Regions from separate parts of the Secundilactobacillus sp. MJ173 genome, predicted to be linked through region 2. Evidence: predicted binding sites of a transcription regulator. Region 2 holds the regulator's gene; each other region holds the start of a gene.
What was found. Region 2 encodes HrcA, which represses chaperone genes, less so after heat shock. Its sites were predicted from a motif close to TTAGCACTCNNNNNNNNNGAGTGCTAA; they were not measured.
Positions count from the first base shown of each region.

Region 1: groES (co-chaperone GroES) is a predicted target of HrcA. The motif match lies at 2,161-2,187, and genes of this name have one in related genera.
Region 3: AC6H04_RS01200 (Hsp20/alpha crystallin family protein) is a predicted target of HrcA. The motif match lies at 2,312-2,338, and genes of this name have one in related genera.

Region 1 covers NZ_BAAKGN010000060.1:99,566-106,773, forward strand. Annotated here, with positions in the region: gene groL (chaperonin GroEL) at 159-1,781, opposite strand; gene groES (co-chaperone GroES) at 1,841-2,125, opposite strand; gene AC6H04_RS09520 (redox-sensing transcriptional repressor Rex) at 2,408-3,046, opposite strand; gene AC6H04_RS09525 (ABC-F family ATP-binding cassette domain-containing protein) at 3,295-5,253, shown strand; gene tsaD (tRNA (adenosine(37)-N6)-threonylcarbamoyltransferase complex transferase subunit TsaD) at 5,332-6,360, opposite strand; gene rimI (ribosomal protein S18-alanine N-acetyltransferase) at 6,383-6,838, opposite strand; gene rimI (ribosomal protein S18-alanine N-acetyltransferase) at 6,831-7,208, opposite strand, start outside.
Region 2 covers NZ_BAAKGN010000013.1:18,008-25,215, reverse strand. Annotated here, with positions in the region: gene dnaJ (molecular chaperone DnaJ) at 1-50, opposite strand, end outside; gene dnaK (molecular chaperone DnaK) at 265-2,142, opposite strand; gene grpE (nucleotide exchange factor GrpE) at 2,191-2,829, opposite strand; gene hrcA (heat-inducible transcriptional repressor HrcA) at 2,845-3,888, opposite strand; gene ribF (riboflavin biosynthesis protein RibF) at 3,994-4,959, opposite strand; gene truB (tRNA pseudouridine(55) synthase TruB) at 4,977-5,876, opposite strand; gene rbfA (30S ribosome-binding factor RbfA) at 5,988-6,347, opposite strand; gene infB (translation initiation factor IF-2) at 6,371-7,208, opposite strand, start outside.
Region 3 covers NZ_BAAKGN010000009.1:26,820-34,027, forward strand. Annotated here, with positions in the region: gene AC6H04_RS01190 (cation-translocating P-type ATPase) at 1-702, opposite strand, end outside; gene AC6H04_RS01195 (aldo/keto reductase) at 855-1,703, shown strand; gene AC6H04_RS01200 (Hsp20/alpha crystallin family protein) at 1,773-2,198, opposite strand; gene fucP (L-fucose:H+ symporter permease) at 2,499-3,878, opposite strand; gene rbsD (D-ribose pyranase) at 3,940-4,335, opposite strand; gene AC6H04_RS01215 (iron-containing alcohol dehydrogenase) at 4,652-5,821, opposite strand; gene AC6H04_RS01220 (prenyltransferase/squalene oxidase repeat-containing protein) at 6,247-7,208, shown strand, end outside.

The sequences.
Region 1 (7,208 bases), on a different contig from region 2:
AAAGGTAAACTGAAATGGTTGAGATATCACCACTAGCCAACAACTCGTTTTAATCAAATTTTGACTTTCTTTGAAAACAAAAAGCATTCGCAATGTGGTTCATTGCGAATGCTTTCATCGTATTCAAACACAATCTATCAGATGTTTGAATGAATTTATTACATCATACCGCCCATACCTGGTTGAGCAGGTGCAGCTGGAGCAGCATCATCCTTTGGTTCGTCAGCAACAACGGCTTCAGTCGTTAACAGCAATGCTGAAACTGAAGCAGCGTTTTGAAGCGCTGAACGGGTAACTTTGGTTGGATCAACGATACCAGCCTTAACCATGTCTTCGTACTTGTTAGAAGCAGCGTTGTAGCCTTCGCCTGGCTTCAATGTCTTCATGTGTTCAACGATAACTGAACCTTCAACACCGGCATTTTCAGCGATTTGACGAACTGGTTCTTCCAAGGCACGACGAACGATTGCAACACCAGTAGCTTCGTCGCCTTCAGCTTCAACCTTTTCCACTTCTGGGATGACGTTGATCAAGGCAGTACCACCACCAGGAACAAAGCCTTCTTCAACAGCGGCACGAGTAGCGTTCAAAGCATCTTCGATACGGTACTTGCGTTCTTTCAATTCAGTTTCAGTTGCAGCACCGACACGGATAACGGCAACACCACCGGCCATCTTAGCCAAACGTTCCTTTAGCTTGTCACGGTCGAAGTCTGAAGTTGTTGCATCGATTTGAGTCTTGATTTCAGAAACACGTTCTTGAATTTGTTCTTTGGCGCCAGCACCTTCAACAATGGTTGTGTCGTCTTTAGTAACGTTAACCTTGTTTGCTTGGCCAAGTTGTTCAAGCGTAGCATCCTTCAAGTTCAAGCCCAAATCATCGGTAATAACAGTACCACCGGTCAATACGGCAATATCTTGAAGTTGTGCCTTACGACGGTCACCAAAGCCAGGAGCTTTAACAGCAACCACGTTGAAGGTCCCACGCATCTTGTTCAAAACAAGTGTTGGTAATGCTTCACCAGTAATATCATCAGCGATGATCAAGAGTGAACGACTTTGTTCAACAACCGATTGCAATAATGGCAAGATATCTTGAATGTTAGCAATCTTCTTGTCAGTAATCAGAATGTATGGGTTGTCCAAGTTAGCTTCCATCTTATCGTTGTCGGTAACCATGTACTGTGACATGTAACCACGATCAAACTGCATCCCTTCAACAACGTCCAAGCTAGTATCAACACCACGAGATTCTTCAATGGTGATAACCCCGTCGTTACCAACTTTTTCCATTGCGTCAGCAATCAAATCGCCGACTTGTTGGTCAGCTGAAGAAATAGATGCGATTTGAGCGATATCGCTCTTAGTGGCAACTTTGTGGCTCATCTCATGTAAAGCCTTAACAGCGGCGTCAGTAGCCTTTTCAATACCACGACGGATACCAACTGGGTTAGCACCGGCAGTCACGTTCTTCATACCTTCGTTAACGATTGCTTGCGTCAAAACAGTTGCAGTGGTGGTACCATCACCAGCAATGTCGTTAGTCTTTGAAGCAACTTCAGCAACTAACTTGGCACCAAGGTTTTCAAAGTGATCTGACAATTCAATAGCCTTTGCAATCGTAACCCCATCGTTAGTGATGGTTGGGTTACCATATGATTGTTCCAAAACCACGTTACGACCTTTGGGACCAATCGTTGTTTTAACTGTATCTGCTAACTTATCAACACCGGCAAGCATTGCTGACCGAGCGTCTTCAGAAAACTTAAGTTCTTTAGCCATAGTTTTACTTCACCTCATAAAATAATTTAGTTTAAAATTTTAGTCCAGTTACTTCTTAATTAGTCGACAATTGCGACTAGGTCTTTTTCATGGACAACGAGATATGAGTCACCGTTATACTTAACTTCAGTACCTGCGTATTTATCAAATAAGACAGTGTCGCCTTCTTTAACACTTGGCGCAACCTTTTCACCATTGTCAAGCACACGGCCACTACCTACGGCAACAACCTTGCCAGTTTGTGGTTTTTCCTGAGCATTACTTGCTAGTACGATACCACCAACAGTCTGTTCTTCTTCTTCTTGTGCTTGTAAAATTACACGGTCTCCTAATGGTTTTAACACTTGAATCCCTCCAATAAATATAAAGTTTAGCACTATTAGCACTCATCTAACATAAGTGCTAATCACAATTAATACTATAAAATTATTCCCACCCAAATGCAAGCCATTTACCTAAAAAAAGCACGATTTACTAAATCTTTTACATTGTCTTCGGTTTCCTAACAAAAGTAAAAGTGGCTCAACTACCAGTACATCAACTGATAATCGAGCCACTTCATTTAATTAAGTATTGAATACTTACCTGCGAAAACAGCAAGTCGCTATTCTCGCATTTGCAAATAATTACTCTTCTTCATTATAATGATCTAAAAAGTAGATCAACGTTTGCAGTTCATTAGTCAAATCAACGTTTTGGACCCGTACGTTTGTTGGCACGGATACTCGTAATGGCGTAAAGTTAAGAATCCCACGAACGCCACCCGCAATGGCATCGTCCGTGACGTTTTGAGCAACTGATTCTGGAACCGTCAAAATCACAATCTTGATTTGCTGATCCTCTAGCTGCTTACGTAATTCCGACATGGGATAAATCGGAACACCGCTCTGAACGGTATTTGCTAAATCTGGGCGGACATCAAACGCCGCACTGATCCGCACATTACTGTTCTGATGAAAATTAAAGTTCAGCAGGGCATTTCCTAAGTTACCCACACCAATAAGCGCAGCATTAGTTAGTTTGTCCTGATTTAAAATCTTTTTGAAGAACTTTAACAAACTATCAACATCGTACCCGTATCCTCGTTTTCCAAGTGCACCAAAATATGAAAAGTCACGACGAATCGTGGCCGAATCAACCTTAACGGCCTCTGAAAGTTCTGTTGATGATACTCGATTTTTATCAGAATCATGCAAAATATTGAGATAGCGGTAATAAATCGGTAATCGTTTTGCAGTGGCCTTCGGAATCTTTGTTTCTGCCAATTTCTCTTCCTCCTTGTGAATTTACCTAATTAAAAATACCTTAGAAAACGAATCTTTTATCATCAAAATAATTGCGAATTTCTAAAATAAATAAGTTTGTGAAAACATCATTCTAGTTAATTGTAGCATATTGGGGCGATTTGTGAAATAATTTTCAATAAAAAATCCATGAACATTTTACCAAACCTATCAGTATCTCACTAATTAATGGTAGAATAGTTTCACAATAGAAAGGCAGCTGATACGACATGTTATTACAGGTCCAACAAGTAACACGCCGGTTCGGCGCGGATACTCTTTTTGATAATGTCAACCTAGATGTCCCTGAACACGGTCGGGTGGCTCTCGTGGGTCGAAACGGTGCTGGTAAATCGACTCTGGTCCGCATGATTACGGGTATTGACGCTCCGGACGAGGGGCAAATTATTTACAAAAAAGGCATGACCATTGGGTATTTAGCTCAAGATACCGGACTCGATTCTGATAAATCAATTTGGGAAGAAATGGCCAGTGTCTTCCAAGAACTTCAGGATCAAGAAGATGAACTGCACCGTTTGGAAGAACGGATGAGCGACCCAGAAGTGATTAATAATAAAGAACAATTTGAACAACTTTCAAAAACTTACGATCAACGGCAAACTTCCTTCAAAAATAACAATGGTTACGGCTACCGTGCAGAAATTCGTGGTGTTCTACACGGTTTCGAATTTGGCGAAGAGGATTATGGACGCTCGATCAACGAATTGTCTGGCGGACAAAAAACCCAGTTAGCGTTAGCTAAGCTACTGCTCGAAAAACGTGATTTATTAGTTTTGGATGAACCTACTAACCATTTGGACGTTGAAACCTTAACTTGGCTTGAAGGCTATATTCAATCTTATAAGGGTGCCCTACTGATTGTTTCTCATGACCGTTATTTTTTGGATCGACTGGTGACTGAAGTCTACGAAATGTCTATGGGAACAGTCTTACACTTTCATGGCAACTATTCAGCCTACGTCACGCAAAAGGCAGCCCAATTGCAACGCCAATGGAAAGAATATGATAAACAGCAACATAAAATATCTCAGCTAGAAGATTTTGTTAACCGCAATATCGTGAGAGCCTCAACAACCAAACGGGCGCAAGCTAGACGTAAACAACTTCAGAAAATCGACCGTATACAGCGGCCTGAAGCTGATGATAAAGTCGCTCACTTTGCGTTCACTCCCCGTCGTCAAAGTGGCAACATCATTTTGACTGTAAAAGATCTGGCAGTGGGTTACGAGCCTAGCAAAGTATTAGCCCAACCAGTTAATATCGACATCAAAAAGCACCAAGCTATTGCCATCGTGGGTCCCAACGGCGTCGGTAAATCAACCCTCTTAAAAACCATTCTGGGAAAAATTCCTGCACTCGCTGGCAAAGTAACCTTTGGCACTGGTGTCGATACTGGTTACTATGACCAAGAACAAAAATCATTACACGGTAATAAAACGGTTTTAGCCGAACTTTGGGACGACCATCCTACGACACCTGAAAAAGATATTCGCACGATTCTCGGCAGCTTCCTATTTACTGGAGAAGATGTGGATAAGATGGTTCACAGTCTCAGTGGCGGTGAAAAGGCACGGCTACTGTTAACAAAACTTGCGATGAAGCACGATAATTTCCTGATTTTGGACGAACCTACTAACCATTTGGATATCGATAGCCGACAAGTGCTTGAAAACACACTGAACGATTTTGATGGTACGATCCTGTTTGTTTCTCATGACCGTTACTTTATTAACCAAGTAGCAACTTCGGTAGTTGAACTATCAGCTAAGGGCTCTGAACTATTCCTTGGGGATTACGATTACTTCATCGAAAAGAAGCAAGAACAGGCCGCTGTTGCAGAAAAGAAACAAGAAGAAGCGCTGGAAAAAGATCCCAGTCTTGCCGTTAAACCTGTTAGTCAAAAAAAGCAAAATTATCAGCAATCAAAGGAACGACAAAAACAAGAACGAAAATTAGCGCGCCAAGTCGAGACATTAGAGCAGCAACTTAACGACTTCACCGAGAAAAAGGGCCAGATAGAAACTACCATGACTCAGCCAGAAATCTTTTCCGACCAAGCGAAAATGGCAGAATTGCAAAAACAGCTCGAAGAAATAACTAAGCAAATAGAATCAACCGAAAATAATTGGGAGGAAGCTTCTTTAACACTAGAAGATTTATCCGACTGATCGTATAAAACACAAAAACAGATTTCCATTTTTCGGAAATCTGTTTTTTAGTACTTTATTTGCCTGTATACAGCTTCTCTATGATGCCATCCAATCGAACTCAAGACTAGGATCAGCATTTAAAGTCATGTCGCCGAACTGTTTCAGTTGATAACTAACATATCCCGCCGCACCAATCATCGCTGCGTTATCCCCACAAAGTTTAAGTGGTGCTTTAATGAAATCAACGTTTTCAAAGGCTTGCAGTTCTGAATCTAATCGCTCACGCAACCCCTGATTAGCAGCAACACCGCCGGCCAAAATCAGTTGTTTTACAGAATAGGCATCAAGCGCCCTAACAGTTTTATCAGCTAAAACATCCACTACCGCTTGCTGGAAGCTAGCCGCTAAATCTTCCCGCTTTAGTGTTTCGCCAATTTGATCTGAATGGTGAACTGTATTTATGAAAGCACTCTTCAATCCACTAAAACTGAAATCAAATGATTCAGAATCATCCATCGCCCGCGGAAAGTTAAACGTATCCTGACCTAAATGAGCAAGACGGTCCACTTCCTTACCTGCCGGATAGTTAATTCCCAGTACCCGACCGATTTTATCATAAGCTTCACCAGCTGCATCATCGCGTGTTTCACCGATAATTTCAAACTGTCCTGGTCCAGCCATATAAACTAATTCAGTATGACCACCTGATACTAACAGCGCCAATGCAGGAAATTCGATTGGCTTTACATAACGGGCAGCATAAATATGACCAGCCATATGATTGACAGGAATTAACGGTAAATCATGGGCGTAAGCCACTGTTTTGGCCGCGGTAACCCCTATTAACAAGGCACCCACTAACCCTGGTCCGTACGTCACAGCTACCGCTGACAAATCATCATAAGTCACTGAAGCTTCTGACATCGCTAAATCAATGCAATCCGTAATTTGCTCAATATGATGTCGGCTAGCAACTTCGGGTACCACACCACCAAACCGCTGGTGACTTTTGATTTGAGTAGCAACAATATTAGAAAGGATTTTTTCACCATTCTCAATCACTGCCACACTGGTTTCATCACAACTTGACTCAAAGGCCAAGATTAAATTACGTTCCACGTTCAATTCGCTCCCTTTGTGACTCTCTTTATACGCTAAGTTTCATTAAAATTGCGTCTTCATCCGGATGAGTATAGTACGCTTTACGGACATTAATGGCGCTAAACCCGATTCGCTGATAGAGCTGTCTGGCAGCCACATTAGATTCTCTGACTTCCAAAAATACCTGCGTATTAGCTTCCAATGACGTAACGAGACGACTCATCATTTTAAATGCCCAGCCATTTCGCTGGTATGTCGGATCCACTGCCACACCGGTAATATCAACTTGATCCAGTACTTTAACCGCCCCAACGTAACCTACCAGCTGGTCACCATTATAGATCACCGTATACACACGATGAGCGGCCTCCATGTCAGACTGAAAATCTTTTAGCGTCCAACCCGTACCGTTGGTGTAAGCCCGTGTTGCAATACGGGCACAGGCTTCAACTAAGGGCAATAAGTCAGCTTCGGTTACGATTTGGATCCTAAGATTATGCATTTTCTGAATCTCCGATAGTAATCACCATGTCTACCGCATCCTCGTGATCACCGAAGTAGTAGCCCCTTTTAATGCCAGCTTTTTCAAAACCTAAATCCTGATATAAGGCCTGCGCGCGTACGTTGCTTAGCCGAACTTCCAGAGAAACTTGTTTGAGTTCCAGCTGACGTGCCTTTTTAATCATCACCGCAATTAGGAAATGGCCAAGACCCCGATTTTGATAGTCTGGTACCACGGCGATGTTGGTAATATGTGCATCACTTTTAACATCATTAAACGTACAGCCAATGAAGGCCAATAGGCGATCGTGGCGCCGCAAAACAAGGTATAAACGATCCGTATCATGACGCAGTTCACTGGCAAAAGCTGC
Region 2 (7,208 bases):
GATGCATCTTTTGAGATTCCAAGCACTTCATAATAATCTTTACCAGCCATGTTAACCTCCTAAAAGTAAGCATTGTGTCCACCGCAATCATCCAATTGCTAGTTTATGACAACACATTTGGCCTATTGAAATGACCGTCTTAAGTCACATATGATCATTTAAACCAATAATCGTTCACTCAAGTAGAATAGCATATTTCCTACAAAACAAAAAGCCAAAGCCCGCGTTTGAGCCTTGACTTCCTGTCTGCTATCTCGTTAATCATTACTTTTTATCGTCATCATTAACTTCTGAGAAGTCACCGTCAAAGGTCTTACCGTCGCCCTTGCCATCATCAGTTTTACCTGATTGGTCGCCACTTGCTTGGGCACCATCAGTGCCGTCAGCAGCACCCTTTTGGTCTTGAGCTTGTTGATAAAGTTTAACTGAAAGGTCTTGGACGATCTTGTTCAAGTCATCCTTCTTAGTCTTCATTTCTTCGACGTTGTTATCATCTTGAGCCTTCTTAAGTGCATCACGTGCATCCTTGGCTTTTTGAATTTCGTCGTCTGAAACTTTGCCCTTAACTTCGTCCAAAGTCTTATCAACCGTGAAGAGTAATTGGTCAACTTCGTTCTTCAAGTCAGCCTCTTCCTTACGCTTCTTGTCGGCTTCTTCGTTTTCTTGAGCTTCCTTCATCATCTTGTCGACTTCTTCGTCTGACAGACCACCGGAACTCTTGATGGTAATCTTTTGTTCCTTACCAGTACCCTTATCCTTGGCTGAAACGTTAACGATACCGTTCCGGTCAATGTCAAAGGTAACTTCGATCTGAGGAACACCACGAGGTGCAGCTGGAATGTCAGTCAGTTGGAAATTACCCAAGGTCTTGTTGTCAGCAGCCATTGGCCGTTCACCTTGCAGCACGTGAATATCAACGGCTGGTTGGTTGTCAGCGGCAGTACTGAAGACTTGTGACTTGCTGGTTGGAATCGTTGTATTACGGTCGATCAACTTAGTGAAGACACCGCCCATGGTTTCAATACCAAGTGAAAGTGGCGTAACATCAAGCAAAACAACGTCCTTAACATCACCAGTTAAGACACCACCTTGAACAGCGGCACCTAAAGCAACGGCTTCGTCAGGGTTGATTGAGTGGTTAGGTTCCTTGCCAGTCCACTTCTTAACAGCTTCTTGAACAGCTGGAATCCGAGTAGAACCACCGTTTAAGATGACAACGTCAAGGTCGTCAGCAGATAACTTAGCGTCCTTCAAGGCGTTTTCAACGGGGATTCGAGTCTTTTCAACTAAGTCAGACGTTAATTCGTTGAACTTAGCACGCGTCAACGTGGTCTCCAAGTGAAGAGGGCCGTTATCGCCAGCAGAGATAAATGGCAGGCTGATTTGAGTTTCAGTCACACCTGACAAATCCATCTTAGCCTTTTCTGAAGCTTCCTTCAGACGTTGCATCGCCATCTTATCCTTAGAAAGATCAATGCCGTTATCAGCTTTGAATTGTTCGATCAACCAGTTCATGACACGCTTATCGAAGTCATCACCACCAAGGTGAGTATCACCATTAGTAGAAAGAACATCGAACACACCGTCACCTAAATCAAGGATGGAAACATCAAAGGTACCACCACCAAGGTCGTAAACCAAGATCTTTTCATCAGCATCCTGCTTATCAAGCCCATAGGCTAATGAAGAAGCGGTTGGTTCGTTGATGATTCGCTTAACTTCCAAGCCAGCAATCTTACCGGCATCCTTAGTGGCCTGACGCTGAGAATCGTTAAAGTAAGCTGGTACAGTGATAACCGCTTGGGTTACCTTGTCGCCAATATAATCTTCAGCAAAGTCTTTGATGTACTGCAAAATGTAAGCAGAGATTTGTTCTGGTGTGTAGTCCTTACCTTCAATGTTAACTTTGTAGCCGGCTTCACCCATGTGACTCTTAATTGAAGAAACCGTGTTGGGGTTAGTGATTGCTTGACGCTTAGCTACGGCACCAACGGATGGTTTGCCATCTTTGAACGCTACAACTGAAGGAGTCGTACGGCCACCTTCTGGATTAGGAATAATTTTAGGTTCTTTACCTTCAAGAACAGCGACTGCTGAGTTTGTAGTCCCTAAGTCAATACCAATAATTTTATTACTTGCCATGAATAATTTACCCTCTTTGTTTTAAGTTTGATTCAAGCGATTGCGTTATTATTGCGCGACCATGACCATTGCTGGACGAAGAACCCGATCCTTCAAACGATAACCTTTTTGCAGAACCTTGGTAACGTGATCTTTTTGATCATCTGACTCTGCTGGAACCGTCTGAACAGCTTGGTGAATATTAGGATCGAACTTCTCACCTTCAGCCTTGATTTCAGTGACACCATTACTGGTTAACGCATCCATCAAGTGCTTTTGAACCATTTCAATTCCCTTTTTAAAGGATTCAGCCTGTTCACCTTCAACTGGCGTACTCAGTGCACGTTCCAGATTATCCAGTGCCGGCAAAATATCATGTGCTAATTGCTGACCATCATACTTGATCAAAGCTGCCTGATCCTTTTTATTGCGATTCTGAATATTTTGAATCTCAGCTTCAGCACGCAAGTATTGATCAGAAGTCTTATCAAGCTGCTTTTGTAAGCTATCGACTTGTGCCAGCGCTTTTGCTAAAGCATCGTCAGTCGCAGGCTTCTTATCCTCTGCCGAAGTAGCTTTGTCTGCTGACTCAGCTGCATCGGTCTTTGGCTGTTGCTCGTTACCCTTTGCATTGTCGGCGGGCTGCTGTGTGTCTTTTTGCTCGTCCGTCTTGTTGTTTGCTGCTTGGTTTTCCTTATCTTCAGCCACTATAACACCCCTTTACTACTGATCAAAATAGCGATAATAATCAATGAGTCGTTGCGCTAGCTCCTGCCGGAAAGCACCGACTAAACCAATCATCCGTGAATATGGCATCCGCGTTGGTCCCAATAAGGCAATCACGCCTTTACCATGATCACCGGCCTCATAGGTTGCCGTAATCAAACTATAATCCTTTAAGATATCATTGGTCATTTCACTGCCAATCTTCACCTGAATGTGATCAGATGGCTGACCTAAAACATCTGCCATATCATCACTGTGATCCATCAAGGTGTACAACGATTTCAATTCATCCACGTCATTATTGTCGGAAAAGCTTAACAAGTTAAGACGACCACCAACGTAAAACCGCTCTTGAGCGGCCTTGGTTAAGACATCGCCAAATACCTTTAAGAAGCCTTCAGGTTGCTGTAAATAGTTGGCAACTTGCATAGGAATGTCAGACTTCAATGCCTCCAGCACCTCGTCTAACGGCTTACCGATCAACTGATCATTGATCAGACGAACAACAGCTTCAAGCTGGTCACCGGTGATCTTCGTGGTAATGTTAAACGTTTGTGATTCAACATCACCGTTATCAGTGACCAAAACGGCCATGACTTGTCGTTTTCCCAACGGTACCAGCCTAAAACCGCTTAGCCGGCTTTGTTTATGCTCCGGCTTAAGTGAAAAAGCGGTATACGACGTCAAATTGGATAAAATTTTTGCCGATGTTTCAATGATCTCGTCAATTTTTAAAAACTGACCTTCGAGTGAAGACTTAATGATATCAATGTCATTGGCTTTGATCGGATCCGGCTGAACCAAATGATCCACGTAATAACGATATCCCTTTACTGAAGGAATTCGACCGGATGAGGAATGGGTCTTCGCAATCAACCCTAGTTCTTCCAAAGCGGCCATTTCGTTACGCACGGTTGCTGAGCTGACATGCATCGGTAGCTGTGCTGCTAGCGCCTTAGAACCCACAGGAACGCCACTGCTCGTATAATCGCGAACAATCGCTTTTAAAATCATATTCTGTCTGTCCGTTAACGTGATCATCACCTCTTTTTAGCACTCAGGTTACCCAAGTGCTAAGACACATATATAATGTATCAAACGCTGTTTTTTAAGTCAAGCATTCAGCTAACATTTTTAGCAATTAATTCATTCGAGTGCTAATTTGGTGATGGGATGTGCCTTAAAATAGCTTTTGGTGTCTTCCGCATCCTGATTTAGTTGGTGAACTAACCCTTCAACGGAATCAAATTTAACTTCACCACGCAAACGATAGTCCCATTCTACGGTCACGATTTCACCATAAATGGCTTCATGAAAATCGAGTAAGTATGCTTCAACCGTCACCGGACGACCCTCACCAAAAGTGACGTTGCGACCGATAGACGTCATAGCAGGATGCCACTGACCGTTAACTTTGACACGAGTGACGTAAACCCCGATACCCGGCAGCCAGTATTTGGCATCATGACTGACATTAGCGGTCGGAAAGCCCAGGGTTCTTCCCCGCGCTTCACCGTGCATCACTGTGCCAACGGTTTGATAGCGATAACCTAACAGACTATTCACCGTTTTGATATCTCCCTGATCCAGGTTGTGACGAATTCGTGAGGAACCAATTTTTTGTGCTTGAAGTTCCTTTTCACCCACCGTGACGATTTCAAAACGACCCTTCGCATACTCTGGCAGTCGTGCCATGGTTGCAATTTCTTTCGGTCCATAGGTATGGTCATAACCCGCCACCACGACCTGGGCATGAAAGGCAATCAGATAATGGTCCACAAATTCCTGCGGTGTTTGAGCGGCATACTGGCTGGCAAAGTTAATCTGATAAACAATGTCGACACCGAGTTGCTCAAATAACGCCATCTTTCGATCATCAACGGTCAAATAGCGATTTCGTTCTGGACTTAATTTTTGATAAACCAATGCTGGATGGTGATCATAAGTCAAAACGGCTAATGCCACCCCCCGTTCATCTGCAATGCTGCGAGCACGATTGATCACCGCCTGATGACCAAGATGAACACCATCAAAGAAGCCCATTGCCAAAACAACCGGCTCGTCAACGACGTCAGCGGCTGCTAATGGATGATGAATTTTAATTACTCGCATATTATTGTCCCAACTTTCTACTTAGTACTAAACATTTTTAACGGCTTATAACGGTTGTTAACCCGCTGATACAGACACTTGATCTGTCCTTGATACTTCAGTGATATCACTGGTGCATCAGAGTCGACCTCATCTGGTAAAAGCCAGACGCCATTTTTGACAACGGCCCACGTTTCATCAGTAATTTCAACCGTCGGATACTGCGTCAGCACCCGATCAATCGGGTAGAGAAAATCAACTGCATCGTCAGCGACTTGCTGTCTGAGATCTGCCAACGATACCGTTTCACTAATGGTAAAGCCACCACTTTCAACTCGTGTTAGCGAAGACATCACAGCTGGTAATCCCAGTTCAGTACCAATTTGGACAGCTAAAGTCCGCACGTAAGTCCCCTTGGAGCAGGTCACTTCAAAATCAAAACGCTGGGTGCCTGTTGCAGCATCGAACTGGCTATCACTAGTCCGCTTGAATGACTTAATCGTCACGGTTCTTACGGGGCGTTCGACACTTTGACCAGCACGGGCATATTCATACAGCTTTCGTCCATTCACTTTTACAGCTGAATACATGGGTGGCACCTGAGAGAGCTCTCCCACCATCCCCGCCATAATGGCATCGATTTTTTCATCAGAGACCGGGTCAGTCATGGTCACCCGCTTGACCTCAGCGCCATCCAAATCTTCTGTTTCGGTAGCAAGCCCCAACGTTACGCTACCCTGGTAAACCTTTTTATGCGTCATTAAATAATCGACAACTTTTGTCGCGCTACCCACACAAATCGGTAAGACGCCATCTACATTGGGATCCAGCGTACCAGAATGACCAACTTTTTTCATGTGAAGAATTTGACGTACGTGATTCACACAGTCATGACTTGTCATGCCGCGCTCTTTATATAGTGGAATAATGCCATCCATTATAACCGCTCCGTTTCCTATAAACTGTCTAACTTTGTTATTATATCACGTGAAGTGACGATACCGACACGAAAAAAGCCGTCCGCAGAGTTTCCACGGACGACTTTTTAATTACAGATTGGAATCTTCTCGATGTAACTTGTTGAGTAACTGATCGATATGACTCCCATATTGGACGGATTCATCTCGCTCGAATGTGAGTTCCGGTACCTTGAAAATATTCAAGCGGGAACTTAATTCGCTACGAATCAGGCCGGTCGCTTTGGTTAATCCTTGAGCCGCCTTTTCACCATCAGAAGCTTTTTCAGACAAAATACTGTAGTAAATTGTTGCTTGCTGATAATCGCCGGTGACGACAACACCTGTAACGGTAATGTCTTGTACTCGTGGATCGCGAACCCGTTTCAGTAAGATATCATTGACTTCTCGCTGAATTTCTTGTTCAAGCCGTCCTACACGATAATGTGCCATTTATCTAACACCTCGTTAGCTCTCTATTCTATTGGAACTTCCTTCATGACATAAGCTTCGATAACATCGCCGACTTTAATGTCGTTGTAGTTTTCGATGGTCAATCCTAATTCATGACCCTGCTTAACATCGTTAACGTCATCCTTAAAGCGCTTCAAACTGCCTAGCTTACCTTCGTAAACAACCACTGAGTCACGGATCAAGCGAACATCGCTGGTACTTGAAATATGACCATCAGTCACCATTCCACCGGCAATCGTCCCAACTTTAGAAGCCTTGAAGATATCTCTGACTTCAACTTCACCAATGACTTCTTCTTTATAAGTTGGTTCAAGTTTACCCTTCATAGCGTGTTCGATTTCATCGATAGCGTTATAGATAACTCGGTGCAAACGAATATCCACGTTGTCTTGGTCAGCTTGTGACTTAGCTTGCGGTGTTGGTCGAACGTTGAAGCCAATGATGATGGCGCTACTTGCTTCAGCCAGCGTCACATCACTTTCATTGATCGCACCAACGGCGGTATGAATGATGTTCACACGAACACCCTCAACTTCAATCTTCTTCAGACTGTTAGCCAGTGCTTCTACGGAACCTTGAACGTCAGCTTTAATAATGACATCGACTTCCTTCATTTCCCCTTCTTTCATGGTATCGAAGAGGTTATCAAGGGTCACCGTGTTCTTAGAGCGACGTTCTTCCATCAACGCGTTCTTAGCCCGTTCCTCACCAGCTGCACGAGCGGTCTTTTCGTCATCGAAGACAACGAAGCGATCACCGGCTTCTGGCACGTCACTTAAACCAGTAATTTCAACTGGTGTCGATGGCAAGGCTTTCTTGATTTCCTTACCGCGTTCGTTT
Region 3 (7,208 bases), on a different contig from region 2:
ATGATTTAATAAACGCGAAATAAAGAGTACGGTTCCCAGCGGTACGATAACGATGGTTAAAACTTTAATTATCCGATTAATGGTATTCAGCAACTGACTATTGGTGCTTTCTCCAGACTGAACTTCACCCGACATGGTATTGATAAAACTCTTCGCCCCAACATGGGTTGCTTGCACTACGGCTTGGCCACTGACCAGAAAACTGCCGGAAATCACCGAATCACCAGTTGTCTTAGCAATCGGTGTTGCTTCACCGGTAATTTGCGACTCATCCACTTCAATCCCCTTAGTCGCTAAAATCAGGCCATCAACTGGCAGCTGGTCACCACGATGCATCAGCAGCAGATCATCTTGGACGATTGCATCTTGATGAAGTTCTACCGTTCCGCTAGCTCGTTTAACCTCATAAGTGGATTCAGATAACAGGCTCATTTTATCAATTTGGCGCTTAGAACGAATTTCCTGAAAAATACCAATAGCCGTATTCACGATGGCAACTCCTAAAAACAGCTCGTTTTTATAGCTACCGGTAATCAGTACCAAAGCACCCAAAACCACGTTGATCAGGTTGAACCAAGTCAGTAAGTTATCCCGAAAAATGGCCTTTATCGAACGCGTTAACGACGGAGCAGGTTCGTTTTGCCGTCCGGTATCGATTCGCTGTTGTACTTGTTCAGCTGTTAAACCTTGTGAACTCGGCATGCTCCAAACCACCTTTCGTATCTCTTACTAACATTGTACAAAATTTATGAACAACTTGGGCTAATCTACCGATTTCTTTAAAGAAAAGCCAATATTTGTAAGCGCTTTTGCTATAATAAAAAGGAAGACTATCAGAGAAGGAGTACCAATTTATGGCTGAAACAACGATTAAACTGGCTGATGGCAACGAAATGCCACTGGTTGGCTTTGGAACTTACTTAATTAACACACAAGAGCTGATGGATACATCCATTAAAACCGCATTTGATGCTGGTTATCGACTATTTGACACGGCTCAACTTTACCGTAACGAGGATTTTCTGGGACAGACTTTAGTCAACCTGCAGATTCCTCGCGACCAGATATTCATCACTTCAAAGGTTGCCGAAATAAGTCAAGGATACGATAATACAATCAAAAGTATCGATGGCTCTCTAGAACGGCTAAAGACTAACTATCTTGATTTGTTATTGGTTCACTGGCCGGTACAAGAGTATTTCTTCGATACCTGGCGGGCGCTGGAAAAGCTTAAGGCCGACGGAAAAGTAAAATCGATTGGGGTTTCTAACTTTAGCGTGGCACATTTAGAGCTATTAAAGACTCAGGCAAAAGAGATGCCCGTGGTTAACCAAGTTGAGCGACACCCGTACTTGAATCAGCGGGGATTGGTGGCATTTGATAAAGCCCAAAATATCGTGACGCAAGCATGGAGTCCACTGGGGCGTGGCGTGACGCTAGATAACGAAATGCTGAAAAAAATGGCTGATCACCACCACGTTTCAGTTGCACAGCTGATTCTAAAGTGGCACCTGCAAAATGGTGTGGCTGTCATTCCAAAGTCTAAGACGCCTAGTCGAATTATTGAGAATCATCAATTGGACTTTGAATTATCCGAGGATGAAAGTGGCATGATCGACTTACTGAATCGTAATCAACGAACTGGTGATGATCCAGAAATTGTTTATGAAACTGGTAAACAGTACAAGGTTTACAAGGAATAGGCAGAAAAAAGCGTACCGAAAATTTTCGGTACGCTTTTTTAGTGGCTGCAATCAAATCATGTTCAGTAATTAGTCAATCGCAATGTGGTGGCTATCCTGCTTATCCTCAGTCATTTTTGGCAAAGTCAGTTTAAGAATTCCGCCATCATAAGTTGCTTTGACATTATCCTCATCAACGCCTGGCAGATAGAAGCTGCGGGTAATGTTGCTTGAGCTGCGTTCTTGACGGAGAACACGGCCCTTTTCATCCTTATCTTCCTTATCTAAGTTGTGAACGGCATTGATCCGTAGCGTGTTGTCCCGATAATCAATGTGAATGCCATCCTTCTTAAAGCCGGGTAGTTCAGCGGCGACTTCATAACCCTCGTCGTTTTCTTTAATATCAGTCTTCATATCATCACTGCCGAAGAATTTCTGACCAAAGTTACCGAAGTCGTTGAAGAAGTTCATTGGATCCAAATCGTTAAAGTTTCTGTTTGCTAAATAGTTAGTCATAGTGAAAAACCCCTTTCAGAATTTTAAACTAAGGTTAGTGGACAAGTGGTTCTTATCTCTTTACCAACCTTACATTGTTTATATTAGTCAGTATTGGTCAGGAATGCAAGAAATTAGCACTCGAATATTGAGAGTGCTAATTTCTTTTTTAATAATCCCCATAAACGCCTATTTTTCGGTATTTAAAAAAGTCTTCGAACGGGTATACAAATCACAGTTCGAAGACTTTTATTAGTTTTGACGACTAAAGGTCAAACTTTTTAAACATTTATCACTCAAATATACATCGCGATTTGATGACTAGTGTTCCTGAATTTCGTCAGGATGCTTTTTCTCGAAACGGTATTCAAGGAAGAAGTAAACCGTAATGTAGAGGAAGCAAAGTGCTGGCACAATGAATGAAAACTGCATAGAGCCAGATAAATCTGAAACCACACCTTGGATAGCTGGAACAATCGCCCCACCAATCAAGGCCATGACGATAACCGCACCAGCCGTTGCCGTATACTTCTTTTCTTTAACTTGATCCAACGTATGTGTATAAATGGTTGGCCATTCAGGACCAAAGAAAAAGCTGGTCATAATGGCTGCGTAAACCGCCGTCATGTTGGGAATCGTAAAGGTCAAGATAAGACTAATGACCCCAAGCAATGAATAAACGGTCAAAGTACCAGTGATCGAGAAGCGACTCATAAAGGTATTGGCAACCAACTTACCTACAAACCAAGCAATGTAACTAAAAATCATGAAGGTTGAAGCTGCTGAATCGGTAATACTGTGGTTTAAGTTCAAAGCCAACCGAATGGTGAACGACCAAACAGTCGTTTGAAGACCGGCGTAAATAAATTGGGTGAAGACACCCTTTTTGAAACCAGTATTATGCCAAAGGTACTTGATGGTTTCGCCTAATGCTGGGCGTTCTTCTTCAGCAACGCCACCTTCAACTTTAGCTTCAGCAGTGGCCTTTGCTCGTGGCATAGGAACCAAAGCAAAGATGATCAGCATCACGATCAAAACGATCAAGATGTACTTGTATGGCCGCAACGTTAATTGCAACATCTTTTCACCGTAAGCAATCCGAGCAGCACCGTGCATGTGAGCCATCTTATCAGATAAGTTACCAACCGTACCAAAGATCAGGTACTTTCCAAGCAAAATCCCAGTAATATCACCTAATGGAACAAGGGTCTGTGAAAAGTTCAAGCGCAACGTCGCATACTGCTTCGGTCCAAGCATTGAACTATAAGTATCACTAGCGGTTTCAAGGAAGCTCAAACCAATCGCAATCGCAAAAATAGCCACCAGGAACATGCTATAAGTTGCAACTCGCGAAGCTGGGAAGAACATTGCACAACCAAGAATATAGAAAATCAATCCGGTCATAATAGCGAATTTATAACTGTTCTTTTTAATAATTAATGATGCTGGAATCGCAATTAAGAAATAACCACCGTAGAAGGCACTTTGAACGAAGGCCGTAGCGGCATCGTTCAGTAAGAAAACCGTCTTGAACTGAGTGATTAAAATATCGTTTAAACTAGCAGCAGCTCCCCAAAGTGGGAAAATCAATGATACTAGGATAAATTGAAAAACGGGGGTTTTGCTTAAGTAGCCATCGGAAAGCTGTGTCCAGCCATGGGTCTTTTTAACACTGGTGTCTTTGGTTTCAGTAGTTTCCATGTTATAAACTCCTTTAGAATGATGATTGCGTTAGATAAAACCTTTTACTATAATCAAAAATTTAGAAAGTGACGCCTGATTCCAAAATAATGTTTGAGAATGGGGTCATTTCCCCCGTTCGAACAAAAGCATGGGTGTTAGCCAAGTTCTTCTTCAAATCAGAGTGAGGCATAAAGGCAACTTCAACGTCTGGCATAAGATCTTGAATGGCCTTCAGTTGATCAGGGTTTTGCGTCTTGATTTCATCAGCCAAGTAAATTTTTTGAACTTCTAATTCACTTAAAATATTCTTCAAAACATCAATAAAACTGGGTAATTGCTTAGTTAATGCCAAATCAATTTTCTTAGTACCCATGGGTACAGGCATACCAGCGTCACCAATACTGAGCCAGTCCATGTGACCCATCCCGGCAATGACCGTAGATAATTCTGAGTTAATGACAGTTGTTTTCTTCAAATTAAAACATCCTTTCACAAATCCGACAGTTAAATAATTGAATAATAACGATCAGTATAATAAGCACAAAATTTCGTAAACCGTTTTACCTCACAAAAAATACCGTATATAAACTAAAGTTCCACACAAGAAATTAGATTATCATAACCTGTAAACGATTGCAATAGCTAGGAACAAATGAAAATTAAATCGTGTATATTTTCACTAACTATGAAAGCGAGCTTTCATTGGAATTGAAATTTTTTCGTCAAAAAGGGTCTGAATCCCATTTTGGATTCAGACCCTTTCAATAAAATTCAATTTAGTTTAATGCGAATTACTCTTGGTCGTAAGCTTCTTGGAATAATTTAACGATATCTTCCTTAGTCCCTTTACGTGGGTTAGAGAAGGCGTTACCATCCTTCAAAGCATTCTCAGCCATCAATTCAAAGTCTTCTGGCTTTGCACCAATTGACTTGATTGAACGTGGAATGTTGACATCGTCACACATCTGACGCATTGCTTTGATAGCCAAGTCAGCAGCATCACGAGTTGATAAACCATCGGTGTTTTCACCCATAGCCTTGGCTAATTCAGCAAACCGTTCTGGGCAAGCTGGAATGTTGTACTTCTCAACGATTGGTAACAACATTGCACAGCAGACACCATGAGGTGCATCGTATTGACCACCCAATTGGTGAGCCATAGCATGAACGTAACCTAAGTCAGCGTTGTTGAATGCCATACCACCAAGCATTTCGGCTTCAACCATCTTGGTACGAGCTTCAAGGTTATGACCGTTTGAAACGGCTTCACGAAGACTCTCTTCAACTAACTTAATCGCTTCAATACATTGACCATCAGTGATTTCGTTACGGTTCGTTGAAACATATGGTTCGATAGCTTGAACAAAAGTATCCATACCAGTTGCAGCAGTTAGGCCCTTTGGTACGTCTAATTCAAGCATCGGGTCATTGAAGGAAACCAATGGAATGTTACGCCATGACACAACAACGAACTTCAACTTAGTCTCTTCGTTAGTGATCACACAGTGACGAGTCAATTCTGAAGCAGTTCCGGCAGTGGTGTTAACAGCCATCAATGGTGGTAATGGATTTTCAAGTGTTTCGATACCAGCTAACTTAGTGATGTCGTCACCGTTAGTTAAAATGATACCAGTTCCTTTACCACAATCATGAGAAGAACCACCACCAACAGTGATGATACTGTCACAGTTGTTGTCTAAGTACATTTTCTTTGAAGCTTTGATGTTACGGATCTTAGGGTTTGGTTCAACACCGTCAAAAACAACGTAATCAACACCTGCTGCATCCAAAGAAGCTAATGTTTGGGCAACTGGACCGTTTTCCATGCCTTCCAAAACCTTATCAGTAACGATCAAAGGCTTCTTCATGTTTAACATCTTGGCACGGTCACCAATTTTCTTGATAACACCTTTACCAAAGAAGTTGACACTTGGCATTAAGAAATCAAAGTTTTCCTTCATGATTGACACTCCTATTTTAAAATTTATATGTTACACATTTCACTTTTAATATAACACCAATACAAACTAGTGTAAACGTTTGTTTTTGTACTTTAATTAATCTTATCAAGTGCTAACATGACTGATATATAAGCAATACTCTACTTTTATCGAACACATTTCACAAGTTTGCGCTGATTTGATCTGGTACCTTCCTAAAAGCGGAAATAGATTGTTTTCACAAATGTTTTGCCAGGTTTTAGACCTTCTGGATGCGTCCGCCCACTATTTCTCAAGCTCCCTGAGTTAATTAAAATAATTATTCCAAATGGAAATATGACGACTATCTTTATTTTGAATAAATATTACAATTTATATTCAAATTCAACAAGAATGAAACAGCTTTCAATGTTAGAATTAAGGTATTAATTATTGGAGGTCCTAACATGAAGATCAATTCGAAAATAGCCATTTTGACCACATCTTTAGCAACTTTATTCACCCTTGGTGGTATTCAGCAACACACGGTTGCACATGCCGCAACGTTCCAAAAGGCATCGAGCAAAACCATTAAAGCCAAGACCAGTTCCACTTACAATTACGCTAAAAAAATGCTTGCCAAAAACAAGAACGGCTTTGATGCTGATTCAGCAGCCCTTTTTAGCAAGAAAGCTTACCCTGCTTCTGGTGCAGCCGATGGCTACTCAGATTTTCTACTGGGCTTAAAAGCTAACGGATACAAATTTACCAGTTCACAGAAAACACTGATCCGTAAAAACCTGGTTCTTAAATCAAACACCGATCCAGCCATCCTATCTAAAGCCATTATTGGCCTGAAGAGTATTGGTTATAATCCAGCTAAATATCGCCCATATGGTAGTAAAAAGGACGTTAATCTTGTAGATCAGCTGTACAAATCAAAGATCAGTTCACAAACTACCAGTACCCTTAGCCAAGTTCTGATTGCCTTATCAACAGGCAATTACAGTCGTCCTAAGACCGCCAAATTCAGCAAAACCAGTTTAGCTAACAGTTTGGCTAAATTACAACAAAGTAATAACGGCTGGGCATACGATAACAAACTTGCCGATGTTGATACGGATACCAGTGCCATGGCAGTCACTGCCTTAGCCCGAGCTAAATCATCCGCAAAAACAGTTAAAACAAGTTTGTCTAAGGGACAAGCCTTCTTGAAGTCACAGGCATCAACAAACGGTGCTTATGGCTACAACTACCTCGGCAAGACTTATCTCAACGCTAATTCAACTGCAGAGGCTATCATTGCCTTCTCAGTAAGATCAAGCACCAACAAGTACATGAACAGTGTGGCATCTCAAAAAGCACAGACTGCTTCGCCAATGGTTGCCATGTTAGGTTACGTTAACCATGACGGTACCATCAAAGGATC